DNA from 3 places in the Pantoea allii genome. Region 1 is predicted to be linked to each of the others. Evidence: predicted binding sites of a transcription regulator. Region 1 holds the regulator's gene; each other region holds the start of a gene.
What was found. The regulator PhoB, encoded in region 1, activates phosphate uptake and scavenging genes when phosphate is short. The targets are predictions, from matches to a motif close to CTGTCATAAAACTGNCNNAT.
Positions count from the first base shown of each region.

Region 2: the regulator PhoB is predicted to act here: its motif matches at 5,651-5,670, upstream of ugpB (sn-glycerol-3-phosphate ABC transporter substrate-binding protein UgpB).
Region 3: the regulator PhoB is predicted to act here: its motif matches at 4,509-4,528, upstream of rbsK (ribokinase).

Region 1 covers NZ_CP125958.1:3,538,989-3,549,057, reverse strand. Annotated here, with positions in the region: gene mak (fructokinase) at 1-721, shown strand, start outside; gene QNH99_RS16860 (cell envelope integrity TolA C-terminal domain-containing protein) at 788-1,159, opposite strand; gene QNH99_RS16855 (AAA family ATPase) at 1,170-4,844, opposite strand; gene sbcD (exonuclease subunit SbcD) at 4,841-6,037, opposite strand; gene phoB (phosphate response regulator transcription factor PhoB) at 6,235-6,924, shown strand; gene phoR (phosphate regulon sensor histidine kinase PhoR) at 6,939-8,252, shown strand; gene QNH99_RS16835 (PstS family phosphate ABC transporter substrate-binding protein) at 8,272-9,192, shown strand; gene QNH99_RS16830 (cobalamin-independent methionine synthase II family protein) at 9,555-10,069, shown strand, end outside.
Region 2 covers NZ_CP125958.1:360,874-370,942, forward strand. Annotated here, with positions in the region: gene panM (aspartate 1-decarboxylase autocleavage activator PanM) at 1-126, opposite strand, end outside; gene QNH99_RS01665 (branched-chain amino acid ABC transporter substrate-binding protein) at 530-1,654, shown strand; gene livH (high-affinity branched-chain amino acid ABC transporter permease LivH) at 1,806-2,732, shown strand; gene QNH99_RS01675 (high-affinity branched-chain amino acid ABC transporter permease LivM) at 2,729-3,997, shown strand; gene livG (high-affinity branched-chain amino acid ABC transporter ATP-binding protein LivG) at 3,994-4,761, shown strand; gene livF (high-affinity branched-chain amino acid ABC transporter ATP-binding protein LivF) at 4,763-5,470, shown strand; gene ugpB (sn-glycerol-3-phosphate ABC transporter substrate-binding protein UgpB) at 5,764-7,080, shown strand; gene ugpA (sn-glycerol-3-phosphate ABC transporter permease UgpA) at 7,138-8,025, shown strand; gene ugpE (sn-glycerol-3-phosphate ABC transporter permease UgpE) at 8,022-8,867, shown strand; gene QNH99_RS01705 (sn-glycerol-3-phosphate import ATP-binding protein UgpC) at 8,870-9,943, shown strand; gene ugpQ (glycerophosphodiester phosphodiesterase) at 9,940-10,069, shown strand, end outside.
Region 3 covers NZ_CP125958.1:3,919,164-3,929,232, forward strand. Annotated here, with positions in the region: gene QNH99_RS18465 (pyridoxal phosphate-dependent decarboxylase family protein) at 1-476, opposite strand, end outside; gene QNH99_RS18470 (hypothetical protein) at 826-1,056, opposite strand; gene QNH99_RS18475 (aldose 1-epimerase family protein) at 1,180-2,193, opposite strand; gene fucP (L-fucose:H+ symporter permease) at 2,190-3,515, opposite strand; gene rbsK (ribokinase) at 3,525-4,442, opposite strand; gene deoR (DNA-binding transcriptional repressor DeoR) at 4,828-5,592, shown strand; gene ettA (energy-dependent translational throttle protein EttA) at 5,858-7,525, shown strand; gene QNH99_RS18500 (LysR family transcriptional regulator) at 7,562-8,458, opposite strand; gene QNH99_RS18505 (zinc-binding alcohol dehydrogenase family protein) at 8,554-9,555, shown strand; gene QNH99_RS18510 (molecular chaperone) at 9,603-10,069, opposite strand, start outside.

The DNA of each region.
Region 1 (10,069 bases):
GGGTATTCCGGGGACGATCTCGCCTTACACGCAGCGGGTGAAAAATGCCAACTCCACCTGGCTTAACGGGCAGCCGCTGGACAAAGATTTGGCGCAGGCGCTGAATCGTGACATCCGCATCGCCAATGACGCGAATTGCCTGGCCGTGTCCGAAGCGGTCGATGGTGCAGGCGCAGGGCAGGCGCTGGTGTTTGGCGTCATCATCGGGACAGGATCGGGCGCGGGCGTGGCGATAAACGGCGCGTCGCGCATTGGCGGCAACGGCAATGCAGGCGAGTGGGGCCATAATCCTCTGCCGTGGATGGATGAAGATGAACTGCGTTACCGCGCTGAAGTGCCTTGCTATTGCGGACAGCAGGGTTGCATTGAAACCTTTGTTTCCGGTACCGGTTTTGCCATCGACTATCAGCGTTTAAGCGGTGTAGCGCGCAAAGGCGCAGAGATTATTACCCTGCTGGAACAGCAGGACCCTGTGGCAGCACTGGCGATGAGCCGCTATGAAATACGGCTGGCAAAATCCCTGGCTCAGGTTGTTAACCTGATTGATCCGGACGTGATCGTGCTGGGAGGTGGCATGAGCAACGTGGACCGTCTTTACCAGACGGTGCCAACGCTGATGAAAAAATGGGTTTTCGGCGGTGAGTGTGAAACCCCGGTACTGAAAGCGATGCACGGGGATTCAAGTGGTGTGCGCGGGGCTGCCTGGCTGTGGCCGGAGTAAATGCATCAGGCAAGCGGTGACCTTGTGCAACTGACTGTGGGATGCCCAGGGTCACTCTCTGCTGGCTTAGCGAGCCGGGGCGAAAGCAAACACGATTTGCTGCGGTGCGCCCTGCGGGGGTAAAGGCATATCGCGTGCGCTACTGACGCTCTGCCAGGCTTTCAGACACAGCGACTCGTTTCCTTCCGTGCGCATCACGTTATAGCGTCCGTCCGGGCGACGCTGTGCCGCCACCAGGCAGCGCTGGCCCGCATATTTTGGCGCATCGTGAAAATTGCGCATGACCAACGCATTGATCTGATGAATATAACGGTTCACGTCCTGGCACTGTGCCTGAGACAGATCGGTCGTGCAGCGCGCTTCTTTCGCCTCAGGATGATGACTGCATCCTGCTAACAGCAGCATCGTGGCCGCAATAAATCCTGTACATCTCAACATGCATTACCTCTTACAGACCGGGCAATTCCAGCTTGCTGTAACCCAGTCCATTCATTTTACGTACTTTAATTTGCACGGGAATACGCTCTTTCATCGCCTCAACATGGCTGATGACGCCAATGGTTTTTCCACTGGCGTTGAGTGCATCCAGTGCATCCAGCGCGGTATCCAGCGTTTCCGCATCCAGTGTCCCGAAGCCTTCATCAAGAAATAACGATTCGATACGCGTTTTATGGCTAACCAGATCGGATAGCGCGAGTGCCAGCGCCAGGCTCACCAGAAAGCTTTCTCCACCCGACAGCGTACGCGTATCCCGCGCGCTGTCCGCCTGCCAGGTATCCACCACGTCCAGCTCCAGCGCATCGATAGCACGGCGCTGTAAAAGATAGCGTCCATGCAGGCGATCCAGCTGACGATTAGCCAGGGCTACCAGGTGATCAAGCGTTAATCCCTGCGCAAAGCGTCGGAATTTATCGCCGGTTGCCGAGCCGATCAACTCGTTAAGCAAGGCCCACTGCGCCAGCTCGGTTTCATCCTGAGCAATCTGCGCCAGTAAGGTTTGTTGTTGCGTCCGCAGGCTGGCATCGCTTTGTAACTGCTGCTGCAACTGCCCCTGCTGACTGGCGTTATCCCTGAGTGACAGCCGTAAGTTTTCCAGCTGTGCAGCCAGCGCATCGGCGGAGTCGGGCATATTATCGGGTTTCGCCTGCTGGTGGGCAGCCAGCCGCTGTTGCAACTCTGCCAGACGTGACTGTTGATGGAGCAGATGCTGATCAATCTGCTGCAGTCGCTGGCGCAGTTGGTGCGCTTCCTGCTCGTCCAGCAGTGCGGCCCGCAGGCTCGCCTCGTCCGGGAAGTCGGCCGCCGCCAGTGCGGCACTGAAGCGCTGCTCAGCCTCGGTTAACCGTGTGCTCAATGTATGCAGCTGGCTTTCCAGTAGCGTCAGTTGGCCGGTAAGACGGCTGACCTCTGCCTGAGACTGCTGCAGCCGCTCACGTTGCTGCGTCAACAGCATCTCGTGACCATCGACACTTTCCTGCATTTGCTGACGGGCCTGGGTAACCTCGCGATCGCCAAACAGCGCCGCGCGCTGCTGGCATTTTTCCTGGTGCTGCTGATCCAGTGAGGCGAGCTGCTGCTGTAGCTGAGTCAGGCGTTGCTGCTCAAGCAGCAACTGTTGTTGCAGGGCTTCTGCCTGGCTTTCCGCACGTGCCAACTGAGGCTGTAAGTTAGCAAGCAACCGCTCACTTTCCTGCCAGCGCCGCCAGCGCTGTTGCTGCTCCGCCAGCCAGCTTTCGCGCTGGGCACTGTCAGGCAACGCCAGGTGATAGTCTTTGAACTGCTGATTCAGCGTTTCCTGAAGCTGCTGAGCACTCGCCTGGGCCTGCTGTTGGTGCTGCTGTAAGCGTAGCAATGCCTGTTGCTCATTCTCCAGCTGCTGTTGGGTCAACTGGATCGTTTGCTGATGCTTCTGTAACGCTTGCTGCTGCTGCAGATGTCGCTCTTTTGCCTCCTGATAAGCCCGTTCTGCGCTTTCCAGCGTCTCGACCTGTGCAGTTAATGCCTGTTCCTGATGGCGCTGGGCCTGCTGCCAGTTGGCGAGTTCTTCGGCATCGTTCAGCGTGAAGGTAAGCGCAAGCTCACTGCTCAAGGCCTGCCAGCGCTGGGCTAAACCATCAAGTTGCTGCGTTAAACTGGCGATTTCGTCCTGCAGAGACTGCTGCTGCACCTTCAGGTGTTTTATCTGCTCTTTTTTTGCCGTACCGGTTTCACTCAGTGCCTCTACCTGCTTTTGCAGGTCAGCTTTTCGCTGTTGGTTGGCACTGACTTCCAGAGCACGGTAGGTTTCAACCGCAGGATGTTCGCAGGAGCCACACAGAGGACAGGGTTGTCCGGCCTCCAGCCGCGCCCGATGCTCCTCCAGGTCGGCAATGTGGCTTTCGAGCTGGCAAATTTTCTCCACGTCGGTGAGCTGCTGTTTTTCCCGTTTCCATGTTTCCCGCAGCGTCAGTAATTCTGCCTCAGCCTGCAGGCTGGCTTTTTCAAGATCCTGGCGTCGTTTTTCATACTGACCACGCTGTTGATGCAGCGGCTGCCACTGGGTAGCCAGTAACGTCAGCGTCTGACGTGCGTCACGCTGCTGATTTAACTGCTTTAACGTCTGACGTATTGCTTCGGGAGGATGGGCTTTCTGTAGCGAAGTTAGCGCTTGCTCAGCGTTAGATAATGCGTGCTGAGACTGCTGCCCGGCCTGATTCAGGGGAGCCAGTTGCTGCCCGAGCTGTTCGATCTGCTGTTGGCATCGATGAATTTGCTGTTGCTGTTGCTGCACCTGTTGCGCTGACGCCACCTGTTCGGTTTCATACCGTGCCAGCTGAGCAAAGCGGTCCTGCCACAGTGGCAGGTTTTCGCCCCACAACGCCAGCTCTGCAAGCTGCTGTCGAAGAGTCTGCTGCTGGGTCATCGCCTGTTGCAGATCGCTCACCTGGCGTCGCTCGGCTTGCATCGCCTGTTCGCGCTGCGCGCAGCCTGCCTGCTGCTGACCCGTTTCATGCTGCAACTGCTGGATTTGCTGTGCTAAGGCGGAAAGCGCCTGATCGAGCGGGATGACCTGTTCGGTCAACAGGGTTTCCTGCTGTCGCTGTTGCTGACGCGCCTGCTCGCGGGCCGTTTCCATTTCCTGATAGCGCTGCTGCAACTGCTGCTGCTCATTTGCCGTGGCCTGCATCTGCTGATTGACCTGCTGCTGACGCTGTTGCACCTCATGACGTTCAGCCTGCAGGCTGTCGCGCTGCTGCAGCGCACCGCGCAGTTTTTCTGCCGGTTCACTTCGGGCCAGGCGCTGGCGATCGGCTTCTGCCGCCTGACTTGCCGTTTCTGCTGCCTGACGGGCGGCATTCACCTGCTCACTGTCCGCGCTAAGCTGCTGTGCCAGCTGCAGCCAGTGCTGCTGGCGCTGAGCGGTGTCAAGCTGGCGGCTGAGTTGCTGCTCGGCTTCCGTCAGTGCAGCTTGCTGCTGTTGCAGCCCGGTTCGGGTCGCCTCATCAAGCAGTGCCATGCCGCCCGCCCGGCTGCGCAGCAACTCCAGCGCATTTTTCGCTTCTTTATGGCGCTCGAACGCGGCCATAGAAACCAGACCGTAAATCTCCGTGCCGGTCAGCTCTTCCAGCAACTCCGCGCGCTCGTTGGCTTTGGCATTGAGAAACGCGGCGAACTGGCCCTGTGACAGCATCATTGAGCGGGTAAAGCGCGCAAAATCCAGACCACTGAGCGTTTCGGTGAGCTTGAGTTTGTCGCCCACTTTGTCTGCAACAATCTGGTTATCCGCACAGCGTGCCAGCTCGACGCGCGGTGCCTGCAGTTTGCCGTCTGCCGTACCCCGGGCGCGGTTCTGGCTCCAGAATGCACGCCAGGCTTCACCTTTAATTTCAAATTCGACTTCAGCCAGGCATTCTGCGCAGTCACGCGTCATCAGCGGATTGTGCCCCTGAGAGAGCACGCCCAGGCGCGGCGTCTGGTGATACAGCGCCAGACAGATCGCATCCAGCAGGGTGGTTTTACCCGCGCCCGTCGCCCCGGTAATGGCAAACAGACCATTGCTGGCGAAAGGCTCGGTGCGAAAGTCGATAAACCATTCCCCTTTCAGCGCATTGAGGTTTTTGAATCGCAGCGTGAGGATCTTCATGGGTTCTCCTCCAGCTCGGCCAGCGTCTGCCTGAACAGCGTTGTCACCTGGGCAATCTGCTCATCGTCAAGCGCATCGTTTAGTGCCAGACGCCGGGCAAAAACCTCTTCAACATTCAGTTCGCTCAGGGTTTCATTATCCGTTTGCGTCAGGCTGTGCTGACGCTGTTCACGACTGCGTCGTAACAGCAGCACTTCCACCGGTAAATCTGCGGTCAGGGCTTCCACCTGGCGCTGCAGGTCACTTAAGTACTCCTGAGTCGTGACTTCAATATCCAGCCAGACCGGTTTTTCGCCGCTCGGATGGGAAAAGTCGGCTAGATGCTGGCTGATTTGCGCCAGTGAACCTTTGAGCATCCTCATCGGCTGGAACAGCGGAATGGGCAGGGCATCGATCTCCAGGCCTGCGGAGCCGAACGTCAGCAGATACACACTCTTTTCGCTGCCCAGCTCGTCAAAGCTAAGTGGAATAGGGGAACCGCTGTAGCGAATATGGTCGCTGTTAGCCACACGCTGAGCACGATGAATATGCCCAAGGGCGATGTAATCCGCTGGCGGAAATGCCGAGGCAGGGAAGGCGTCCAGCGTGCCGATGTAGATATCACGCACCGAATCACTTTTGCTGACGCCAAGGGCCGTAAGGTGGCCGGTTGCAATGATGGGCAGGTGCTTGTTCCACGCCTGCGCCGCCGCAAAACTGCGCTGATAATGCGCGGCAATCGCTTCCAGTAGACTGATCTGTTTGTCCCGCCCCGACTGACCGGCCTGGCTGCGCATGATGTCGCGCGGACGCAGGTAAGGAATCGCGCACAGTAACGCGCCGGGTTCGCCCTGACGGGTGGTCAACATCAGCACATCATCATTTTCTTGCGGCGTGGCAACCACTCGCGTATTCAGACAGGCCAGCAGTTCACGCGACTCGTTTAACGTCGCCACCGAGTCATGATTACCTGCCAGCACCACCAGCTGACAGCCGCTGGGCTGTAATGCCACCACGAAGCGGTTAAACATTTCACGCGCATAACTGGGCGGCGTACCGGTATCGAATAAGTCGCCCGCCACAATCAGGGCATCAACCTGGTGCTGCTCAATCTGGATTAACAGCCAGTCAAGAAAGGCCTGGTGTTCAGCGGCACGGCTCTTGTTATAAAAGAACTGCCCCAGGTGCCAGTCCGCGGTGTGGATAATGCGCATAACACTCCCTGCCATAACAATTTGCCCGGCAATTATACTGGCTCTATCACTAAAGCCACAAAACATGTCGTCATGTTGTCATAAATGGTTGTTGCAAGCCGACTTTTATGGCTAACTTTTTCATAAAACTGTCACAAAACTGACGCATAATGACGCCGCAAATATCAGTGAAAGCCGTCCTACCTGCAGGAGTAATAATGGCTAAGCGCATTTTAGTTGTGGAAGATGAAGCTCCAATCCGTGAGATGTTATGTTTTGTTCTGGAACAAAACGATTATCAGCCGATTGAGGCCGAAGATTATGACAGTGCTGTCAGCAAGCTGATTGAACCCTGGCCTGATCTGATCCTGCTGGACTGGATGTTACCCGGCGGTAGCGGCATACAATTTATTAAACATCTTAAGCGTGAAGCCATGACGCGCGATATTCCGGTTATGATGCTGACCGCGCGCGGCGAGGAAGAAGATCGGGTTCGTGGGCTGGAAGTCGGGGCTGATGATTACATCACTAAACCCTTTTCGCCTAAAGAGCTGATGGCACGCATCAAAGCGGTTATGCGTCGTATTTCGCCGATGGCGGTTGAAGACGTGATTGAAATGCAGGGCCTGAGCCTGGACCCGTCATCGCACCGCGTGATGTCAGAAACCACACCGCTGGAAATGGGGCCGACAGAATACAAGCTGCTGCATTTCTTTATGACCCATCCTGAGCGTGTTTACAGCCGTGAGCAGCTACTCAATCACGTCTGGGGCACCAACGTCTATGTTGAAGATCGCACCGTTGACGTTCATATTCGTCGTTTACGTAAGGCGCTGGAACTGACCGGCCACGATCGCATGGTACAAACCGTACGCGGAACAGGCTATCGTTTCTCTGCCCGCTTTTAAACGGAGCTTTAACCGTGCTGGAACGCCTCTCCTGGAAGAGATTATTGTCCGAACTGGTGCTGGCGTGTCTGCCTGCGCTGGTGCTTGGCCTGCTGTTTGGCTATTTGCCGTGGCTCTTGTTACTTAGCGTCGTCGGCATGTTATTGTGGCATTTTTACAACCTGATGCGCCTTTCTCACTGGCTATGGCTCGATCGCACGATGACGCCGCCTTCAGGCCAGGCTAGCTGGGAGCCACTGTTTTACGGGTTGTATCAAATGCAACTGCGCAACCGGCGGCGGCGGCGCGAGTTAGGTAATCTGATTAAGCGCTTTCGTAGCGGCGCGGAGTCGCTGCCTGACGCCGTAATCCTGACCACGGAAGAGGGCACTATTTTCTGGTGCAACGGCCTGGCACAGCAACACCTGGGGCTGCGCTGGCCAGAGGATAACGGGCAAAATATCCTTAACCTGCTGCGTTATCCTGAGTTTTCACGCTACCTTCGCCAGCGGGATTTCGACAAGCCACTGACGCTGGTGCTGAATAACCAGCACCATATGGAATTCCGTGTCATGCCTTACAGCGAAGGCCAGTGGTTAATGGTGGCGCGCGATGTTACCCAGATGCATCAGCTTGAGGGAGCACGGCGTAACTTCTTCGCCAACGTCAGCCACGAACTGCGCACGCCTTTAACGGTGCTTCAGGGCTATCTGGAAATGATGAACGACTCTGTGATGAATCAGCGCTCACGGGACAAAGCGTTGCACACGATGTCGGAGCAAACCCGACGGATGGATAGCCTGGTCAAACAGCTCCTGACGCTGTCGCGTATTGAGGCTGCCCCGGTCATCAACATGAAAGAAAAGGTTGATGTGCCCGTCATGCTAAAACTGCTGCAGCATGAGGCCGAAACCCTGAGCGGTGGGCGTCACGCTATCCATTTTCATACCGATCCCCATCTGAAAGTGTTTGGCAATGATGAGCAATTACGCAGTGCCATTTCCAACCTCGTTTACAACGCGGTTAACCATACGCCAGAGGGCACGCGCATCGATATCAGCTGGCTACGTAGCAAGCAGGGCGCGGTATTCAAGGTGTGCGATAACGGCCCCGGCATTGCTTCTGAGCATATCCCACGTCTGACAGAACGTTTTTACCGCGTGGACAAAGCGCGTTCACGCGCCACCGGCGGCAGCGGGCTTGGGCTGGCCATCGTGAAGCATGCGCTGAGCCATCATAATGCGCGTCTGGAGATCACCAGCATCCCGCATCAGGAAACCTGTTTTACGTTTACCCTGGCACCACGGTTGATTGTTACTAACGGGATGCAGGAGAATGCCGTCCATTAACTGCTGACGGACCGGAACAATGCGCGCGTTTTTTTTGCTGTTCTTCTCTCTGTTGCCTGCCTTGGTGCAGGCGCAGCCTGTTATGCTTTCAGGCAATCTGAGCAGCGCAGGCTCGGACACGCTCGGCTACCTGATGACCTTATGGGGCGATGACTTTAGCCGTCAGTCGCCTGGCGTAAACGTCCAGGTCCAGGCATCGGGCTCGTCAACCGCGCCCACCGCGCTCACCGCCGGTAGCGTGCAGATTGGGGCCATGAGCCGGCCTATGCAGGCGGATGAGCGCCAGGCATTTGAGGCGCGATATGGTTATCCTCCGCTGGCAGTACCGGTTGCGATGGACGCGCTGGTGGTGGTGGTGAATCAGCGCAATCCGCTGCAGTCTGTCTACCCCCGCCAGCTTGATGCTCTGTTCTCTGTCACCCGTCTCTGTGGCGCGCAGCAGGTGCCTGAGCGCTGGGGCGATCTGGGCCTGCATCAGCCAGAATGGCAGCAGCGCGCTATCCAGCGTTATGGCCGCAACTCGGCATCCGGGACATGGGGATTCTTCAAACAGCAGGCACTGTGTCAGGGCGATTTTCGCAACGACGTGGCGGAATTTCCCGGATCGGCGGCGGTGGTTCAGGCCGTCGCCGGCGATCTGCGCAGCATTGGCTATGCCAGTTTTGGTTTTCACCTGAGCGGAGTAAAACTGCTACCGGTGATGACAAAAAGCGGTGAGGCGGTTGCACCCGATCCGGATTCTATCCGCAGTGGTCGCTATCCCTGGGCGCGCCCGCTCTATCTGTATGTGAACAAAGCCCCCGGTAAGCCCTTGCCGCCGCTTTTAGCCGCTTTTTTACAACAGGTACTGTCTAAAGCGGGCCAGCAGCGCGTGAGTGAAGCGGGTTATCTGCCGCTGTCTGAGACGCAAATGGCCGGGGCGCGTAAGGCTCTCCAGTAGGCTTTCCTGACTGTGCAGAACCCGAGGATCACCAGGCATCCTTGATAAAGAACATTCTCCGTCTTAGCCGCGCGCCCTGTGTGCGGGCTACATCCTGGCTATGCTGTTCAGCGTCCATAGCGTCCATAGCGTCAGTTGCGCCGGGTAAGAATGCTGATGCGTAAAAGGACGACCGCGAAATCCGCTCTTCTCGTCGCAACATGAATCTTTTTCATCCCCAGTGAATTTTTTTCGTTTGCGCAGAAGCCGGTCACATGACAATCTGCATTCAGACGTTTAGCCATCTGGAAGGCTGAAATTACATTGTGTAACTATTCCCGCCCGAAATTATCTACTGATCTGGCGGGTGATCAGGAGTCATTATGCAAAGACAAACCGCCCCGTTTCGTGCCGATACCGTTGGCAGCTTCCTTCGTCCCGTCGCCATTAAGCAGGCTCGTGAAAAATTTCATGCGGGCGAGATCAGCGCTGACGAACTGCGTGATGCTGAAAATGAAGCGATTCGTGACGTGGTGGCGAAGCAGCGTGAAAATGGCCTTCAGGTTGTTACCGACGGGGAATTTCGTCGTGGCTGGTGGCACTTTGACTTTTTCTACGGCCTGAAAGGCGTTGAACACTATGAAGCGGATCAGGGCATTCAGTTCAACGGTGTTCAGACCAAAGCGCACGGCGTAAAAATTACCGGCAAGCTGGGTTTTGATGGGCATCCAATGCTGGCGCATTTCCGCTTCCTGCAGAGCGTAGCGGGGGATGCGGTGGCAAAAATGACCATCCCCAGCCCAAGCGTGCTGCATTTTCGCGGCGGACGTAAAGTGATCGACGCAAAGGTTTACCCCGATCTGGATGTGTACTTTGACGATCTGGCGCAGACCTACAA
Region 2 (10,069 bases), 1.4 Mb from region 1:
ATAAAGACGATGGCTTTCATTTAACGACGCCTCCAACTGCGCGATATCCCTTTCAGGCCAGATCTTCCCCAGGTCTGTCCGGTCCTGCTGCGTCAGCGAGGTCAGACGCATAATGGTGAGCTTCATAACAAACACCTGTATGTGTAAAAAGCCGATAATGTAGTCAATTCCCGTAACCGGAACCCCGACACATTTTAAGCAATAAAACAGGTCAAAACCGCGACCGAGTGCCAGGATAATAGTGATAAACAGGTATTCCGATTTTAAAGACAGCATAACGCGCTGGCCTGGTAAGCAAAAGCTGTGCATTGCCTCCAGATGATTATGCTGCTTAACATTGCGAATCATGAATATGTCAGTTGCTTTACAGAATATACTTCCTGTTTAATAGTCTGAAATATAAAGCCTTATTACTAATAAAAGCCAGAAAAGCGTGCTAACTCATTATTGTTAAATCAGTTTTCCACTTTATCTGGCAGAAAATAACATCACTCACAACAAACACGACATAACTGATGGGGTAGTTCGCATGAAAATGACAGGTCGCGCGTTACTGGCAGGATGCGTTGCATTGGCGATGAGCCATGCGGCAATGGCGAAAGATATTAAAATAGCTATCGTAGGTGCCGCTACTGGCCCGGTCGCGCAGTATGGTGATATGGAATTTACCGGCGCTGCACAGGCGATTAAAGATATTAATGCCAAAGGTGGCGTAAACGGCGACAAACTGGTCGGTGTGGAATATGACGATGCCTGTGACCCAAAACAAGCGGTTGCAGTGGCCAACAAGGTGATTAACGACGGCATTAAATATGTCATCGGACACCTGTGTTCTTCCTCAACGCAGCCTGCTTCAGACATCTACAATGACGAAGGCGTGCTGATGATTACCCCGGCCGCCACGGCACCTGAACTGACCGCACGGGGTTATGCAGACGTGATGCGCACCACCGGTCTGGATTCTGATCAGGGCCCAACCGCAGCGAACTACATCCTGGATGTGATTAAACCAAAACGTATCGCTGTTGTGCATGACAAACAGCAGTACGGACAGGGCCTGGCGGAATCCGTCCAGAAAACCCTGAAAGCCAAAGGTGGCAACGTGGTGATGTTTGAAGGGATCACCGCAGGCGATAAAGATTTCTCTACCCTGGTTGCCCGTCTGAAGAAAGAAAACGTGGATTTCGTTTATTACGGCGGTTACTACCCGGAGCTGGGCCAGATTCTGCGCCAGGCTAAAGCCGCAGGCCTGAAGGCCGGCTTTATGGGACCAGAAGGCGTGGGCAATGCCTCGCTGTCTAACATCGCGGGCGATGCGTCTGAAGGGCTGTACGTCACATTACCAAAACGTTACGACCAGCTGCCACAGAACAAGGCGATTGTTGAAGCCATTAAAGCCAACACCGCGTCTAACCGTAAAGATCCTACCGGACCTTTCGTCTGGACCACCTATGCGGCTATCCAGTCTCTGGTCACCGGCATCGAGCGCAGCAAGAGCGATGAACCCGATGCGATTGCGAAGAACCTTAAAACCGGCGCACCTGTTCCAACGGTTATGGGCGACCTGAGCTGGGATCAGAAAGGCGATCTGAAGGGCTTTGAATTTGGTGTCTTCAAATGGCACAAAGACGGTTCGTCTACCGCTGTTAAATAAGGCAATGACTCTTCCCCGTGATCGGTGATCGGTGATCGGTGATCGGGGAAGCAGGCGAAGGCCATGCGCACGCTGTCGTGCCGCCTTCGCCTTGCTAACCCTCTTCTGCTGGCAGGAGAGGGGTTTTCTGGTTCCTGAGTAGGTCCTCACTATGTCCGAGCAGTTTCTCTATTTCATTCAGCAGATGTTCAACGGGGTAACCCTCGGGAGCACCTACGCGCTGATCGCCATTGGCTACACCATGGTTTACGGCATTATCGGCATGATCAACTTCGCCCACGGCGAGGTCTATATGATCGGCAGCTATGTCTCTTTTATCGTGATTGCCGCCCTGATGATGATGGGCATTGATACCACATGGCTGATGATTGCCGCCGGTTTTGTGATGGCGGTGATTATTTCCAGCGCCTATGGCTGGAGCATTGAGCGGGTGGCTTACCGGCCGGTCCGCTCCTCCAAGCGCCTCATTGCCCTGATCTCCGCCATCGGGATGTCTATCTTTCTACAAAACTACGTCAGCCTGACCCAGGGCTCACGCGATCTTGCGCTGCCGAGTCTCATTACCGGCCAGTGGACGCTGGGCGAAAGCAATGGTTTTGCGGCCACGCTGTCGACCATGCAGGTGGTGATCTGGGTGGTGACGTTCCTGACCATGCTGGCACTGACCTTGTTTATTCGCTATTCCCGCATGGGCCGCGCCTGCCGGGCCTGTGCTGAAGACCTGAAAATGGCCAGTCTGCTGGGGATTAACACGGACCGCGTGATATCGCTCACCTTCGTGATTGGTGCGGCGATGGCGGCAGTGGCCGGTGTGCTGTTAGGCCAGTTTTATGGCTCGATCAACCCGTTTATCGGCTTTATGGCAGGCATGAAAGCCTTTACCGCAGCGGTACTGGGCGGCATTGGCAGTATTCCCGGCGCGATGATTGGCGGTCTGGTGCTGGGCATTGCTGAAGCCCTGACCTCGGCTTATCTCTCAACCGAATATAAAGATGTGGTGTCGTTTGCCTTACTGATTGTGGTGCTGCTGGTGATGCCGACCGGTATTCTGGGCCGTCCGGAGGTAGAGAAAGTATGAAACGCCTTGGTCTGGTCAATGCACTGATCTCTACGGTCATGCTGCTGGTTCTGGCCGCGTTCTTTATGGGAATGCGCCTCGATCTGAATGGTACGAAGCTGCAGGTGGTGAATGCCGGTAGCGTGCGCTGGAACTGGATATTTATCGGTTGTGCGGTGGTGTTCCTGTTCCAGCTGCTGCGCCCGCTGTTTCAGGGCAAGCTGAAACGCAGCGGCGGCCTGGTGCTGCCCGGCTTTGATGGTTCCACGCCAAAGCAAAAGCTCGTCATGGCATTGATGATCGCCGCCGCCGTTATCTGGCCGTTCCTGGTCTCGCGCGGCAGCGTTGATATCGCGACGCTGACGCTCATCTACATCATGCTGGGCCTGGGGTTGAACGTGGTGGTTGGGCTGTCAGGGCTGCTGGTTCTGGGTTACGGCGGGTTCTACGCGATAGGCGCTTATACCTTTGCCCTGCTCAATCATTACTATGGTTTCGGTTTCTGGCAGAGCCTGCCGCTGGCTGGTTTAGTGGCTGCCGCGTTTGGTCTGCTGCTGGGGTTCCCGGTGTTGCGGTTGCGTGGTGATTATCTGGCGATTGTGACGCTCGGCTTCGGCGAAATCGTCCGTATCCTGCTGCTGAATAACACCGCGATTACTGGTGGGCCAAACGGTATTGCCCAGATTCCCAAACCCACGTTCTTCGGCCTGGAGTTTGGCCGCCGCGTCAGTGAAGGTGGATGGGGCACGTTTCACGACGTCTTTGGCATGAAATACGATCCCAGTGACAGGGTGATTTTCCTGTATCTGGTGGCATTACTGTTGGTGGTGCTGACGCTGTTTGTGATTAACCGCCTGCTGCGTATGCCGCTCGGCCGGGCCTGGGAAGCATTGCGTGAAGATGAGATTGCCTGTCGCTCGCTGGGCTTAAGCCCGACCCGTATTAAACTCACGGCCTTTACCATCAGTGCTGCCTTTGCGGGGTTTGCCGGTACGCTGTTTGCTGCCCGTCAGGGATTTGTCAGCCCGGAATCTTTTACCTTCGTCGAATCTGCTTTTGTCTTAGCCATCGTCGTGCTGGGCGGGATGGGATCGCAGTTCGCCGTTATTCTGGCCGCCATTTTGCTGGTGGTTTCACGTGAACTGATGCGTGATCTCAATGAGTACAGCATGCTGGTATTGGGTGGATTGATGGTGCTGATGATGATCTGGCGTCCACAGGGCTTACTGCCCATGAAGCGTCCGCACCTGAAACTCAGGCAGGGTAAACAAGGAGAGCAGGCATGAGTCAGCCTTTGTTAGCCGTTGAGGGCCTGATGATGCGCTTCGGCGGTCTGTTAGCCGTGAACAACGTAAAGCTGGAACTGCGACCCCAGGAAATCGTGTCGCTTATCGGGCCAAACGGCGCGGGTAAAACCACCGTCTTCAACTGCCTGACCGGCTTTTACAAGCCCACTGGCGGCAGCATTACGCTGCGTGACAAGAATCTGGCCGGTTTATCCGGGCAGAAGATCGCCCGCATGGGGATTGTGCGTACGTTCCAGCACGTACGTCTGTTCCGCGAAATGACGGTGATTGAAAATCTGCTGGTCGCGCAGCATCAGCATCTGAAAAGCGGCGTCTTTTCAGGCCTGATTAAAACGCCCGCTTTTCGCCGCAGTGAAGGCGACGCGCTGGATCGTGCTGCCACCTGGCTTGAGCGCGTCGGCTTGCTGGACATGGCCAATCGTCAGGCCGGTAATCTGGCCTATGGTCAGCAGCGCCGACTGGAGATTGCCCGCTGCATGGTGACGCGCCCGGAGATTTTAATGCTGGATGAGCCGGCTGCCGGGCTTAACCCGCGAGAGACGCACGAGCTGGATGAGTTGATTGCCGAGCTACGTGGTGAGCATAAGGTTTCCGTGTTGTTGATTGAACACGATATGAAGCTGGTCATGGGGATTTCCGATCGTATCTATGTGGTGAATCAGGGAACGCCGCTGGCTAACGGCACACCGGAAGAGATTCGTAATAACCCGGATGTGATCCGTGCCTATTTAGGAGAGGCGTAATATGGCCATGTTAACCATTGATAACGTCAGTGCGCATTACGGAAAAATCCAGGCCCTGCACGGCGTTAGCCTGCATATTGACCAGGGTGAAATTGTGACCCTGATTGGTGCAAACGGGGCGGGCAAAACCACGCTGCTGGGTACGCTATGCGGTGAACCGCGTGCGACCAGCGGCACCATCACCTTTGACGGTAAAGCCATCACCGACTGGCAAACGGCGCGGATTATGCGCGAAGCCATTGCCATCGTGCCCGAAGGACGCCGCGTGTTTTCACGCATGACCGTGGAAGAGAATCTGGCAATGGGCGGTTTTTTTGCCAGCCGCCAGCAGTATCTGCAACGCATCGAACGGGTGTATACGCTGTTTCCGCGTCTGGCTGAGCGTAAAATTCAGCGGGCAGGCACCATGTCGGGTGGCGAACAGCAGATGCTGGCGATTGGCCGGGCACTGATGAGTCAACCGCGCCTGTTGTTACTGGATGAGCCTTCCCTGGGCCTGGCGCCGATTATTATTCAGCAAATATTCGATACGATTGAGCAGTTACGCAGCGAAGGCATGACGATTTTCCTGGTAGAGCAGAATGCTAACCAGGCTCTGAAACTGGCCGATCGGGGTTACGTGCTGGAAAACGGTCACGTGGTGCTGGAGGACAGCGGCGAGGCGTTACTTTCCAATGAGGCCGTGCGCAGCGCATATCTGGGCGCATAGGTGGCAGGCCTGGCTCTCAGGCCTGGCGCATGTCGGGCAGCGCTCACTCTCGTTATCGCTTTTTTGGGTTTCGAGGGTGGGGCGCTGTCACACTTCAGTTATCTGGCTCAACTTTCCTACCCTCGTCGTATCGTCCTCATGCATTAATCCCGCTTATCCCTGTCATCTTCTGACATTCCGCTGTCATTTTTCCGTCATCTGACTGTTATTTTTCCGTCATTTCAGCGTGTCATGTTACTTCGCGAGCAAAAAATGCGTGATAACGCGCGTACCTACCTGAACAGGAAAATTCTATGTCCGTTGTTACTTTTCGTCGTAGCCTGATGAGCGCACTGCTCGGTCTGGCGATCAGTGGTAATGCAATGGCCGCTACTGAGATCTCTTTCTGGCACTCAATGGAAGGCGAGTTAGGCAAAGAGGTTGACTCACTGGCGCAACGTTTTAACCAGGAACACCCGGATTACAAAATCGTCCCGGTGTACAAAGGGAACTACGAACAAAGTCTGGCGGCAGGTATCGCTGCGGTCCGCACAGGAAAAGCCCCGGCCCTGTTACAGGTTTATGAAGTGGGCACCGCCACGATGATGGCCTCCAAAGCCATCGTGCCGGTGTACCAGGTGTTCAAAGATGCTGGCATCCCAATGGATGAGAAGCAGTTTGTCCCTGCGGTCGCCGGCTACTACAGCAACGCACAAGGTCAGCTGATCTCTCAGCCCTTCAACAGCTCCACGCCGGTGCTGTATTACAACAAAGATGCGTTTAAAAAAGCAGGTTTGAATCCGGACCAGGCCCCCAAAACCTGGCAGGAACTGGCTAAGGATGCGGCCGCACTGCGTAAATCCGGCATGAGTTGTGGTTATGCCAGCGGCTGGCAGGGCTGGATTCAGATTGAAAACTTCAGCGCCTGGAACGGCCTGCCGGTTGCCACCAAAAACAACGGTTTCGACGGCACCGATGCGGTACTGGAGTTCAACAAACCGGCTCAGGTTCGTCATATCCAGCTACTGGAAGATATGAACAAGAAAGGGGACTTCACCTATTTTGGTCGTAAAGACGAATCGACCGCCAAGTTCTATAACGGTGACTGCGGCATGACCACCGCCTCATCGGGCTCGCTGGCGGATATTCGCCATTACGCCAAATTTAACTACGGCGTCGGCATGATGCCTTACGATGCGGATATCCCGAATGCACCGCAGAACGCCATTATCGGCGGCGCCAGCTTGTGGGTCATGAAGGGCAAAGATGCCAATACCTACAAAGGCGCAGCGGAATTTATGAAATTCCTCACCGAGCCAAAAATTGCGGCGGAATGGCATCAGAAAACCGGCTACCTGCCGATTACCACTGCCGCTTATGAGCTGACGAAGAAAGAAGGCTTCTACGAGAAAAACCCAGGTGCCGATATTGCGATTCGCCAGATGATGAACAAGCCGCCATTGCCTTATACCAAAGGCATGCGTCTGGGGAATATGCCGCAGATCCGTACCATCCTGGATGAAGAGCTGGAAGGCGTCTGGACCGGCAAGCAGTCGCCGCAGGCCGCGCTGGATAGTGCAGTGAAGCGGGGTAACGAACTGCTGCGTCGTTTCGAGCAACAGAATAAGTAATCCATTCTGCAGGGCCAGCTGCGGCTGGCCTTTTTTCCTTAAAAGTCAGAGAACGCTATGTCTCCCTCTCGCCCGGTGTTTCGCAATCGACTGTTACCCTATTTTCTGGTGCTGCCGCAGCTCTTGATCACCGCTATTTTCTTTGTCTGGCCGGCCGGTGAAGCCCTGTGGTATTCCCTGCAAAATCTTGATCCCTTCGGTATCTCCAGTACCTTTGTCGGGCTGGACAACTTCAAACGGCTGTTTGCCGACGGTCTTTATCTGGATACCTTCTGGACCACCATCAAGTTTAGCGGCATGGTGGCTTTCTTTGGCATGGTGTCATCGTTACTGCTGGCCGCGCTGGTGGACTACGTGGTGCGCCTGCGTAAGCTCTATCAGATGCTGCTGCTGCTGCCCTACGCGGTGGCGCCGGTTATTGCTGCCGTGTTGTGGATGTTCCTGTTCAGCCCCGGTCTGGGTTTATTAAGCTATCTGCTTAACCACATGGGTTATAACTGGAACTTTGCTCAGAACAGCGGACAGGCCATGTTTCTGGTGGTGCTGGCCTCGGTGTGGCAACAGATGAGCTACAACTTCCTGTTCTTTTTCGCCGCATTACAGTCGATACCGAAGTCGCTGGTTGAAGCTGCCGCCATTGATGGTGCAGGCCCGGTGCGTCGCTTCTTCTCGATTTCGCTGCCGTTGATCACGCCCGTGAGTTTCTTCCTGCTGGTGGTCAACCTGATTTATGCCTTCTTCGATACCTTCCCGGTCATTGATGCCGCGACAGGCGGTGGCCCGGTACAGGCGACGACGACGCTTATCTATAAAATTTATCGGGAAGGTTTTACCGGCCTGGATCTCTCCTCTTCAGCGGCACAGTCCGTGGTGTTAATGCTGCTGGTTATTGGCCTGACGGTCATTCAGTTCCGCTTCGTTGAGCGTAAGGTGCAATACCAATGATTGAAAATCGTCGCGGGCTGGACATTTTCAGCCATGTGGTGCTGGTGCTCGGCATCCTGACCATCCTGTTTCCGCTCTATGTTGCCTTTGTGGCGGCAACGCTGGATAACGACGCCGTGTATAACGTCCCGATGACGCTGATTCCCGGCACGCACCTGTGGGAAAACATTTCGCACATCTGGACGCGGGGCGTGAACGGCAACGGTCCGGCCTTTAGTGTGCTGCTGATGAACAGCGTTATCATGGCGCTGGGGATAACCATTGGCAAAATCCTGGTGTCGATTCTGTCGGCCTTTGCGCTGGTGTGGTTTCGTTTTCCGCTGCGCTCACTGTTCTTCTGGATGATCTTTATCACCCTGATGCTGCCGGTCGAAGTGCGTATTTTCCCGACAGTGCAGGTTATTGCCGATCTCAACCTGCTGGACAGCTACAGCGGGCTGACCCTGCCACTGATGGCCTCGGCCACCGCCACCTTTCTGTTTCGGCAGTTTTTTATGTCGCTGCCGGATGAGTTAATCGAAGCGGCGCGCATTGACGGTGCCAGCGCGATGCGTTTTTTCTGGGACATTGTGCTGCCCCTGTCGAAAACCAACCTGGCGGCGCTGTTCGTTATCACCTTTATCTACGGCTGGAACCAGTATCTCTGGCCCCTGTTAATTATCGATAACGCAAACCTGGGCACCGCCGTGGCCGGGATCAAAAGCATGATCTCCACCAGTGGTTCGCCGACCCAGTGGAACGAAGTGATGGCGGCAATGTTATTAACCCTGATTCCACCGGTAGTGGTGGTATTTGTTATGCAGCGCGCCTTTGTGCGTGGTCTGGTTGAGAGCGAGAAATAGAGATGGCAGGCGTAACCCTTCAGGCGGTGACCAAGTCTTACGACGGTAAAAATCAGATCATCCAACCGCTCAACGTCACGATTAATGACGGTGAGTTTATGGTTATGGTTGGCCCCTCCGGCTGCGGCAAATCCACGCTGTTGCGCATGGTCGCCGGACTCGAACGGGTAACCTCTGGTGATATCTATATAGCCGATAAACGCGTGACCCATGAAGAGCCGAAAGATCGCGGCATTGCCATGGTGTTCCAAAACTATGCGCTCTATCCCCATATGTCCGTTGAAGAGAACATGGCCTATGGCCTGAAAATTCGCGGCATGAGCAAAGAACAGGTTCGTCAACGGGTGCTGGAAGCCGCGCGGAGCCTGGAGCTGGATCATCTGCTGACGCGCCGTCCACGCGAGTTATCCGGTGGGCAGCGCCAGCGCGTTGCCATGGGACGCGCCATTGTGCGCGAGCCAGCCGTCTTTCTGTTTGATGAGCCACTCTCTAACCTTGATGCCCGCCTGCGCGTTCAGATGCGGCTGGAGCTTCAGCAGCTGCATCGTCGTTTGCAAACCACCAGCTTATACGTGACGCACGATCAGGTAGAGGCGATGACGCTGGCCCAGCGCGTTATGGTCATGAATAAAGGGATTCTTGAGCAGATCGGCACACCGGTTGAGGTCTATGAACGACCAGCAAGCCAGTTTGTGGCTTCATTTATGGGTTCACCGGCCATGAATCTGATCCATGGCAATATCAGCCAGGATGGCTCACGCTTTACGGTTGATGCCTCTCACAGCATCGCCGTTGGCGAGGGGAAAGCGAAGTGGGCCAATCGTCCTGTGGTACTGGGCGTCCGACCCGAACATATTCAGATCACCAGCCAGGAGCAGGGCGGCATTCCGTTCCGGGTGGAAACTCTGGAAATGTTGGGTGCGGATAATCTGGCACACGGCCGCATCGGTGAGGCGCGTTTAGTGGTACGCTTGCCACACAGCGAGCGCCCTGAAGCAGGCAGTACCTTATGGTTACATCTGCCTGTAGGGTCGCTACATTTCTTCGATTCAACGCACGGGAAACGTCTGGAATGAGCAAAAAACTGTGGCCTTATCCGTCGATCGTCGCCCATCGTGGCGGTGGCAAACTCGCCCCGGAAAATACCCTTGCGGCGATTGATGTGGGGGCAAAATATGGCCATCTGATGATTGAATTTGACG
Region 3 (10,069 bases), 380 kb from region 1:
CTCGCCGGCAGACCGATGCGGCTCAGCGTCCAGTCAATAACCTTCTGTTCAATCAGCGTTCCGCCCGCGCTCTGATCCCAGGTATCCACGGAGCTGTTGACCGCGGCCATGATTTGCTCCGCCAGCAACGATGGCAGTACCACCGGGCAGTTAAGGTGCGCCACGTATTTGGGGTGATGGAACCAGACGGCATCACGCAGATACAGTGACCCTAACTCTTCCAGCGCAGCCTCATTATTTCCCAGCGGCTGGTCAAGATCGACGGCGCTAAAAGCCGGCGCCAGCTCGTGAGGCAGGATACCGCTGAAGGGTTTCTCAACGCGCTGAACGGTGTGGGTGATCAGCGTCAGCGCCTCCTGCGTTTGCTGATGCCAGGCCGAAATTTGCGCATCATTGAAAATAAAGTCCTGAGCAGTAAGGACCGCATCAGACAGCTGTCGGTGAGGCACCGACGGGTTTTGCTTACGTACCACCATATCCCGTTCCTTTATTAAAGGCGTAAGCCGCCCAGCCACCGTTTAAAAAGGGCAGCAGCCTGCGCCAGACCACGCGAGTCAATTCAGATTCAGTAACCTTTAGCCGAGACGGCTCACCCATGAGGTCAAAATTTTTGAGAATTTATGTTCACAAAAAAGCTAAAAAACTACATTTTATGTGGTTTATTTGTATTAAATGAGCAATTGTTAATGACAATAACAATATAAATAATAATCATTATCATTCAATATTTGGAATGGCGAGTTTTCTCATAAGGATGACTAATGTCAATTTATGTGATCTTTGTCACATAAATTGACCTGAGGAAGATAAGGGATGTTGGTTGCATTAGGCAGAATCGCACTTTCCTGCCGCCTTAGAACGCCAGGTGGATCGCGTTTTCCACCAGGCCGACGCAGGGTTAACAGCGGGATGCTCAACGATAAAACGGCGATAGCGATCTGCTGTGTGTCCAGCCAGAACAGGCTGCGGTGGCTTAAATGGCTTACAGGCGAGCAGGTAGAAGACGTGAACAGGCAGATGGGTATAAGACGCGCTATCCACGGGCTTTCGCCACATGGATGATCATCCTGCCTGCCCCACGCGTTCTGATGCAGAAGAGACTCACGCCGACGCTGTCGTGGCAGCAGAAGCGTCAAAAGCACCTGACGTTTCGTCACATAACGCGTCGGCCTGGGCGATTTACAGCACGCCGGTTTCAACCTGGAAATGACGGTGCTCACCGGGCATCAACGCCATCAGCGTACCGGCGCGTTGTGCCGCTGCAAAGCCTTCTGGACGGCAGGTGGCGGGCAGTACGTAGGCAGCAACCTGCTGATCCGCATTATGCAGTATCCAGCGCGTCGCATGCGGAAACTGCGCGGTGGAAAAGCGGGTCATTAGGGCATAACCGGCCGGGGAATGGAGTTCAAACTGAACGTTCTCACCGTATTGCGCCAGATGATCGGCGAAGAAGACAATCTCCGGATCGTACATTGCAGGTTGATCCAACTGCCGGAACGCGGTGGGATCGCGGGCCAGGGAGTCGGTAAAGGCGGTCCACTGAGGAGTGGGCCGCACATGTGCCGGAACAGAACGGCGCAACTGAAACGCCTCGTCAGGAATCGTCTGCTTAAACTGCCCTTGCTCAACCCACGCGCTGTTGATGTGACACATGTATTGCAACGGCATCGGTGCGCCAGCCAGATTTGTCACGGTCATCTCCAGCATCAGCCGCGCCTGATCGGCCCTTAGCCGTACCGCCGGTGCCGCCAGATAATGGTGACCAAACCCCTTGATGTATTCGGTTTCGCCTTCGACAGAAAGACGCTCATCCTCCAGCACTATCCATGCGGAATCCATGCGTGCGCAGGCCATTTCGCCGTGAAGCGGATGCGAGTCTTCCGCGCCAGGGCAGCCATTCGCCAGCAGACCAGAATGAAAGGCAAAACAGCCGTACGTATCGATGATAGTGTCGCCCGGCAGCGGCTGTTTAAACCGGTGCCCCATGGTCAGCGAACGGCCGTCAAAATTCACATCCCATACCATCTGGCCCAGAAAGGGCAACACAATCACCGTGCCCCGCCGGTTTTGAATACGAATGGCCTCAATGCCCGCAGGATAGCGAAACAGCTCGACCCTGAAATCCTCGCTCTCCAGCAGCAACGTGGGCGTGGCGGAAAACTGTTCACGGTGCAGCGGTAAACGGGTTTTCATAGTCCCTCCTCCGCCAGGTTTGCGCGATGACGCGGCTGCTTTTTGTGGCGCAGTTCGCCCCAAAAATAGAAGCCAACCCAGGCAAAACACAGCAGCGACACGCCAAATGCCAGCTGCATCGATCCCAGATGGTCGGAAACAAAGCCCTGCAAGGCGGGCACAAATGCCGCCCCGACGATAGACATCACAATAAACGCGCCGGCGACTTCGGTGTATTTACTGTCTACCGTTGCGAGCGTACCGGCATAGATCGTGGCCCAGCAGGGACCAAACAGCACGCTAACAAACACGGCGGCATAAACAGCGGTGAAATTGGGCACCAGCATGACGTAGGCCAGCGTTATCATGCCTAAAACAGAAAAGACGATAAGGACTTTCTCTGGCCGGAAACGTGTCATCAAAATGTTGGCGACAAACTTGCCAATAAAGAAACAGATAAAGCTGTAAATCATAAAGCTGGACGCTTCACGCTCATTGGTCGCCCCCAGCGTCAGGGCCAGACGAATGGTAAAGGACCACACTGCAACCTGCATGCCGACGTACAGAAATTGCGCCAGAATACCGCGTTTAAAATGGCGATTTTTTGCCAGATAGCGGAAGGTTTCGCCCAGCGTCGGCAACGTTTTTTCGTTACTTTGCGGCTTGCAGCGCGGATAACGGGTGAACATAAACAGCAGCATGACGACCACCAGTACCATCACCAGATATTTATACGGCTCCAGAGTGTGTTCCAGCATCGATAAGCGGAACGCGTGGGCCTGCTCCGCCGTCATGTTTGCCATCTGTGTTTGCAGGCTTTCCCCATCCTGAAATACCAGATATTTCCCCAACACAATGCCCATCAGAGCACCTAGCGGATAGAAGGTCTGGCTGATATTAAGACGCAGCGTGGCATGTTGGCGATGACCAATCATTGAGCTGTAGGTATTCGCCGCCGTTTCCAGGAAGCTTAACCCAATGGCAATAGCAAAAATCGCTGCCAGAAACATGGTATAGGTTGCCATGTGCGAGGCGGGGTAAAACAGCATACAGCCGACGATATACAGCGCCAGTCCGGTTAAAATCGCCAGCTTGTAACTGGTTTTGCGGATCACCAGCGAGGCCGGAATCGCAATCAAAAAATAGCCGCCGTAAAAGGCGCTCTGCACCAGAGCACTGGCAAAATCGCTCAGGGCGAACACACTTTTAAATTGCGTAATCAGAATGTCATTCAGGCTTGCCGCACAGCCCCACAACGGGAACAGACAGGAAAGCAGAATAAACTGGAACAGCGGGGTCTTATTTAGATAACCGTCATCTTGCTGAACAATGTTCTGGTGCATGGCCGTACCTCATTGAAGGTCGAGAAAGCGCTGAAAAGCGGTTGAGTCAGGATAAGAACGCTGCGTACCGCGTGCCGTGACGCTACAGGCCGCGTAGGCAGAGGCTTTCGCCATGGCGGCAGGGATATCACCGGTTTTCACCAGTTCGTAGGCAAAACAGCCAATAAACGCATCACCGGCACCGCTGGTATCCAGTGCTTTAACCGGCACAGGGTCAACCTGATGACAGTCATCGCCGGTCATCCACAGCGATCCGCGGCTGCCCAGAGTCACGATCAGATTCTTTAGGCCACGTTTTAGTAAGGACGCGCCTGCCCGCCTCACTTCATCCTCCGTCCCCACCGGCATTCCAGTCAGGATTTCCAGCTCTGTTTCATTGGGCATAAAAAAGTCACACTGGCAGGCATACGCGATATCCAGCTCAGCCAGGGCGGGGGCAGGATTGAGGATGACGCGGATAGCATTTTGGCGGGCAAAATCGATCGCGTAGTAAACGGTTTCCAGCGGAATTTCCAGCTGCAGAATGATTAACCGGCAGCCCTTCAGCGCCTCAGCCGCAGCATCGATGTCCGCAGGCTTAAGATGTTGATTCGCGCCTTTAATAATCAAGATGCGGTTTTGCGATTGGTCATCAACAAAAATGGGGGCCACACCGCTGGAGACACCGGCCTCGGTGGTGACGAAACGTGTATCCACGCCCTGCTGTTGCAGATTGGCTAACGTGGTGGGCGCAAACAGGTCGTCGCCCACTTTGCTGACCATCATTACCTTGCCACCCAGCTTTGCTGCCGCCACGGCCTGATTGGCCCCTTTACCGCCACAACCCATTGCAAAATCGGGCGCTTCCAGCGTTTCCCCTGGCTTGGGAAAACTGTTGGTATAGGTGATTAAATCCACCATGTTTGAACCGATAACCGCAATGTCCATTCTTCCCCCGGTAAAAGACCGCTAAAATGTTATAAAAATAACACTAACAATTCACAGAGGTTAATTATGTGATAAATTTCACATATATTGTGACATAACTGATCGATAAAGCCGGAATTCGCCCGGGTTTAATGTTAATATTATAACAAACACCTGTAGCGCGAAGGCGGGCATTCAGTGGCCACAGCCCGGGTTTGCGGGGTGAAGGCATTGCGGGTAAGATAAAAATCTTGCCTGAAAAGCCTGCAACGCCTTAAATTTTTTGAAATTTGTTATGGGCTGAGTAAAAACGCGGCGGTTGCAGGTAAGGTTAACGGCGCGCCAGCGATGTGACAGGCCAGGACGTATGACGTCTTCTTCAAGGAATACAGGTTTAGAGATGACAATGGAAACCCGCCGCGACGAACGCATTCGTAAACTGGCTCTGGCACTTAAGCGCACCGATAAATTACATCTGAAAGATGCGGCACAGCTGCTGGACGTATCGGAAATGACCGTGCGTCGGGACTTAAGTGAACCGACCTCAAGCGTGGTATTGCTGGGCGGTTATATCGTCAGCGATCCGCGCAACCATCCCGGGCACTATTTCATCTCCGACCAACACGGACAAAATGCAGCCAGAAAGCAGCGACTCGCTCAGGCTGCTGCCAGCCTGATTAGTGAAAACGACACGGTGTTTTTTGACTGCGGTACCACCCTGCCCTATGTCGTGGATGCGATTCCGGATGCCCTGCCCTTTACCGCTATCTGCTGTGCCATGAATACCTTTCTGGCGCTAAAAGAGAAACCGGCCTGCAATGTGATCCTGAGTGGCGGTGAATTTCATGCCGACAATGCCCTGTTCACGCCCGTGGGCGGGCATTCCATTCTGGATGACCTCTGTCCCACCCTGGCGTTTATCTCTGCGGCGGGCGTGGATAAAGATCAGGGAGCGACCTGCTATAACCTCAACGAACTGCCGATGAAGCACCATGCCATGTTGCGCGCCCGCCAGCGTATTCTGGTCGCCGACAGCAGCAAATATGGCAAAGTCCTGCCTGCGCGCATTGGCGAGCTGTCCCGCTTTGATTTACTGGTCAGCGACAGCGCGCCTGAACCGGCACTGAGTCAGTGGTTAACGCAACAGCATATTCCCGTCCGCCTTCCCTGACGTCGTTTTGTCGCGCGCTGGCAATGACCTGCTGCTACGCTCAGGTGGATTCATGTCACCTGCGCTATATATGCTCGTCATGATACGCACGTCACCGGAAGCGGCCTTTTGCCGCCCGCTCGGACAGCGGACACAAATCAAACAGTTATGCCAAACTGCGCCCCGGCACGGAATTATCCCGGCGCATCGGCTGTGAATAGGCAGCGAAAAAGGCTAAACTTCGACATCATCCAAACGACAAACAGACCCAGAGGCTCAATACAACGTGGCTCAATTCGTCTATAGCATGCATCGCGTCGGCAAAGTAGTTCCGCCAAAGCGACATATTCTGAAGAACATCTCCCTTAGCTTTTTCCCCGGCGCAAAAATTGGCGTGCTCGGCCTGAACGGTGCGGGTAAATCTACGCTGCTGCGCATCATGGCCGGTATCGATAAAGATATCGAAGGGGAAGCCCGCCCGCAGCCCGGTCTTAAAATCGGCTATCTGCCGCAGGAACCGCAGCTTAACCTTGAGCACACCGTGCGCGAGTCCGTGGAAGAAGCGCTGGCCGAAGTGGTCGGGGCGCTGAAACGTCTCGACGAGGTGTATGCCTTATACGCCGAAGAAGATGCAGATTTCGATAAGCTGGCTGCCGAGCAGGGACGGCTGGAAGAGATCATTCAGGCGCATGACGGCCATAATCTGAACACCCAGTTGGAACGCGCCGCCGACGCCCTGCGACTGCCAGACTGGGACGCAAAAATTGCGAACCTGTCCGGTGGTGAACGCCGCCGTGTCGCCCTGTGCCGCCTGTTGCTGGAAAAACCAGACATGCTGCTGCTGGACGAACCGACGAACCACCTGGATGCAGAATCTGTCGCCTGGCTGGAGCGTTTCCTGCACGACTTCGAAGGCACCGTGGTGGCGATTACCCACGACCGTTACTTCCTTGATAACGTTGCAGGCTGGATTCTGGAGCTGGACCGCGGCGAAGGCATTCCGTGGGAAGGGAACTACTCCTCATGGCTGGAGCAGAAAGATGCCCGTCTGGCGCAGGAAGCCTCTTCCGAAGCCGCACGTCGCAAATCTATCGAGAAAGAGCTGGAGTGGGTGCGCAAAGGGCCAAAAGGCCAGCAGTCTAAAGGTAAAGCCCGTCTGGCTCGCTTTGAAGAACTGAACAACACCGACTACCAGAAACGTAACGAAACCAACGAACTGTTTATTCCGCCGGGTGCCCGTCTGGGTGACAAGGTGCTGGAAGTCAGCAACCTGCGTAAATCTTACGGCGATCGCGTACTGATCGACGGCCTGTCGTTCTCTGTACCGAAAGGGGCCATCGTCGGCATCATCGGCCCGAACGGCGCCGGTAAGTCGACTCTGTTCCGCATGATGTCCGGTCAGGAACAACCGGATTCCGGCGAGATTGTGCTGGGTGAAACCGTGAAGCTGGCCTCTGTCGATCAGTTCCGCGACAGCATGGATAATGCCAAAACCGTATGGGAAGAAGTCTCTGGCGGTCAGGACATTATGCGTATCGGCAACACCGAAATGCCAAGCCGCGCCTATGTAGGACGCTTTAACTTTAAAGGCGTGGATCAGGGCAAACGCGTGGGCGAGTTGTCCGGTGGTGAGCGTGGTCGTCTGCATCTGGCAAAACTGCTGCAGGTGGGCGGCAACATGCTGCTGCTCGATGAGCCCACCAACGACCTGGACATTGAAACCCTGCGCGCGCTGGAAAACGCCCTGCTTGAGTTCCCTGGCTGCGCCATGGTGATCTCGCATGACCGTTGGTTCCTTGACCGTATCGCGACCCACATTCTGGATTATCAGGATGAGGGCAAGATCGAATTCTTCGAAGGTAACTTTACCGAATACGAAGAGTACAAGAAACGCACGCTGGGCGCAGATGCGCTGGAGCCGAAACGTATCAAGTACAAACGTATTACTAAGTAATTGTGGGGCGGCAGCGATGCCGCCCTTCTCTTTTCTTCAGCGGTAAAATTCGCGGAACACCGGCGACTGCAAAGCAAATTCAATATATTTCATCAGCGCAGGCGAGTTCAGTTTACGACTGGGATACACCAGCCACAGTTCATTCCCCTCCATTTCCCATTCCGGCAGCACCGTTACCAGACGCGCATCGCCCCTGTCGCCGTCCGTTAAAAAGCGGGGTAGCAGTGTGATGCCGGCACATCCCAACGCCGACTCGCGGGCATAGAGTAAATTATCGGTAAGGTGCGCAGGCGGAAGCAGCCAACGATGATATTGATCGTCGCGTTTCAGCACCCACTCGTTCCAGGCCCGGTGCGCAATACAGCGATGCGCGGCCAACTGTTGGGGATGGGTAATCGGCGGATGCTGGTCCAGATAAGCTTGTGCGGCCACCAGCGAGCGCTGGCAGTAGCCCACGCGGCGACCAATCAGGGACGACTCCTGCGGCTGACCAGTACGTAAGGCCAGATCAAAGCCGTCCTGCACCAGATCGCGAATATCATCCGAGACAGAGATATCCAGCGTGACGTCAGGATAATGGCGTAAAAACGCAGCGTTGCAGCGGGCCAGCAAGGTTGCGCCAATGCCCGCCGGACTGGTGATGCGCAGGCGACCGCTGGGATTTTCCCGTAGACTGGCAATGGCCTGTTCGGCGCGCTCGCTGGCCTGCATCATCTCCTGACAGTGCAGCAGATAGCGTTCCCCTGCAAAGGTCAGGTTGAGCTGGCGCGTGGTGCGGTTTAACAACCGGATGCCCAGCCGCTGTTCAAGCTGGCTAATCCGCTGGCTGACGCTGGATTTCGGTAAGCCTGCCCGTTCTGCTGCGGCGGTAAAACTGCCGCACTCCGCCACTAACGCAAACAGCGCCATATCCTGCCACTGACGAAACGCCATTGTTCACCTCAGACGAACACTGTAATAACTATTGTCCATCTTATCAGCATCGCCTCGGGGTTCTACACTTTAGAGAACACTACAGGAGAGAAATTATGTCTGTTCGCGCAATTGCTGTTGATCCAGAAAACCCAAAAAACTTCGTTGAAATTTTCCCGGAAACCCTCACGCCAGGCGAGTATGACCTGCGCGTTCAGGTGAAAGCCGCCTCGGTCAATCCGGTCGATACCAAAGTTCACAAAGGGGCGATCAAAAATGGTTTGCAGGTACCACGTATTCTCGGCTGGGATGCCAGCGGCGTCGTGCTGGAAACCGGCAGTAAAGTCAGCGGCTTTAAGCCGGGCGATGAAGTGTACTATGCGGGCGATATTACTCGTCCGGGCAGTAACAGCACGGAGCAGTTGGTCGATTCACGTATCACCGGTCATAAACCGAAAAAACTCGACTGGGCTGCTTCTGCGGCTATCCCGTTGACGGCGCTGACCGCATGGGAAGGCCTGTTTGAACGGCTGGATATGGCTGCGGCGCGTGAGGATCAAACGCTGTTGATCGTGGGCGGTGCAGGCGGCGTGGGTTCACTGGCGATTCCTCTGGCGAAAATGCGCAGTAAAGCCAAAGTGATCGCCACCGCGTCACGGGACGATTCCGCCCAGTGGTGCCGCGATCGTGGAGCCGATCTGGTGATCAACTACAAAGACATGGCTGCTGAGCTGGAAAAGCACGGCATTAAGCAGGTTGATTATATTTTTTGTCTCAACGATACCGATGGTCACTGGGACACCATGAGCCAGCTTATTGCTCCTCAGGGCCACATCTGCACCATTGTTGAGAACGAACATCCGCTGTCGATGGATCAACTGAAGCTAAAAAGCGCCGCGCTGCACTTTGAGTTTATGTACACACGCAGCATGTACAACACGCCGGACATGGCGCAGCAGGGGGAAATCCTGAATGCCGTCGCCGACCTGCTGGACGACGGCAAGCTGCAAAGCACGCTGAACGAAACGCTTCACGGCCTGAGTGTGGAAACGCTTGAGGCTGCCCACCAGCGCGTGCTGGAAGGCCATATGCGCGGCAAGGTCGTCATGGTTTACTGATGACGCAGACGGGTGGCAGCCAATGCGACCACCCGCGCGCGGCGGGTTCACGGTGAGCCAGAAGCCAGGTTCAGGTTGGCCGTGAACGCCTGGGGATTCCCTTGGTCGTCCAGCGCGGTGAAGTTAAGCACAGCGTTGCCTGTCGCTAAAAGCGGCGAGTCACCAGGCAGGGGATAACGTTTACTGGCGAAAGGTGCCAGCGTTTTATCCCCGTCCAGGTAAACAGGATAATTTTTTCCGCCCGCCGTCGCCGTCATCTTCCCTGGGGTAAAAAAGTAACGGCTCTGATTGCTGGCCTGAATAAAAAACTGCCCTTGTGTTTTCCTGATCTGAAACGTAACCGCCTTAACGCGTGCCGCAAAAGGCATCGAATCCGTAAACGGGCGATTAATCACTTTAAGCTGGGTGTTCAGCGCCACACTGATCTTATCGTTGCCCGCACGCAGACTGCTTTTTTTCACTGAACTGATTTCGTAAAGATTGAGCCAGTAAAGGGATTCCCGATCGGTGGGAA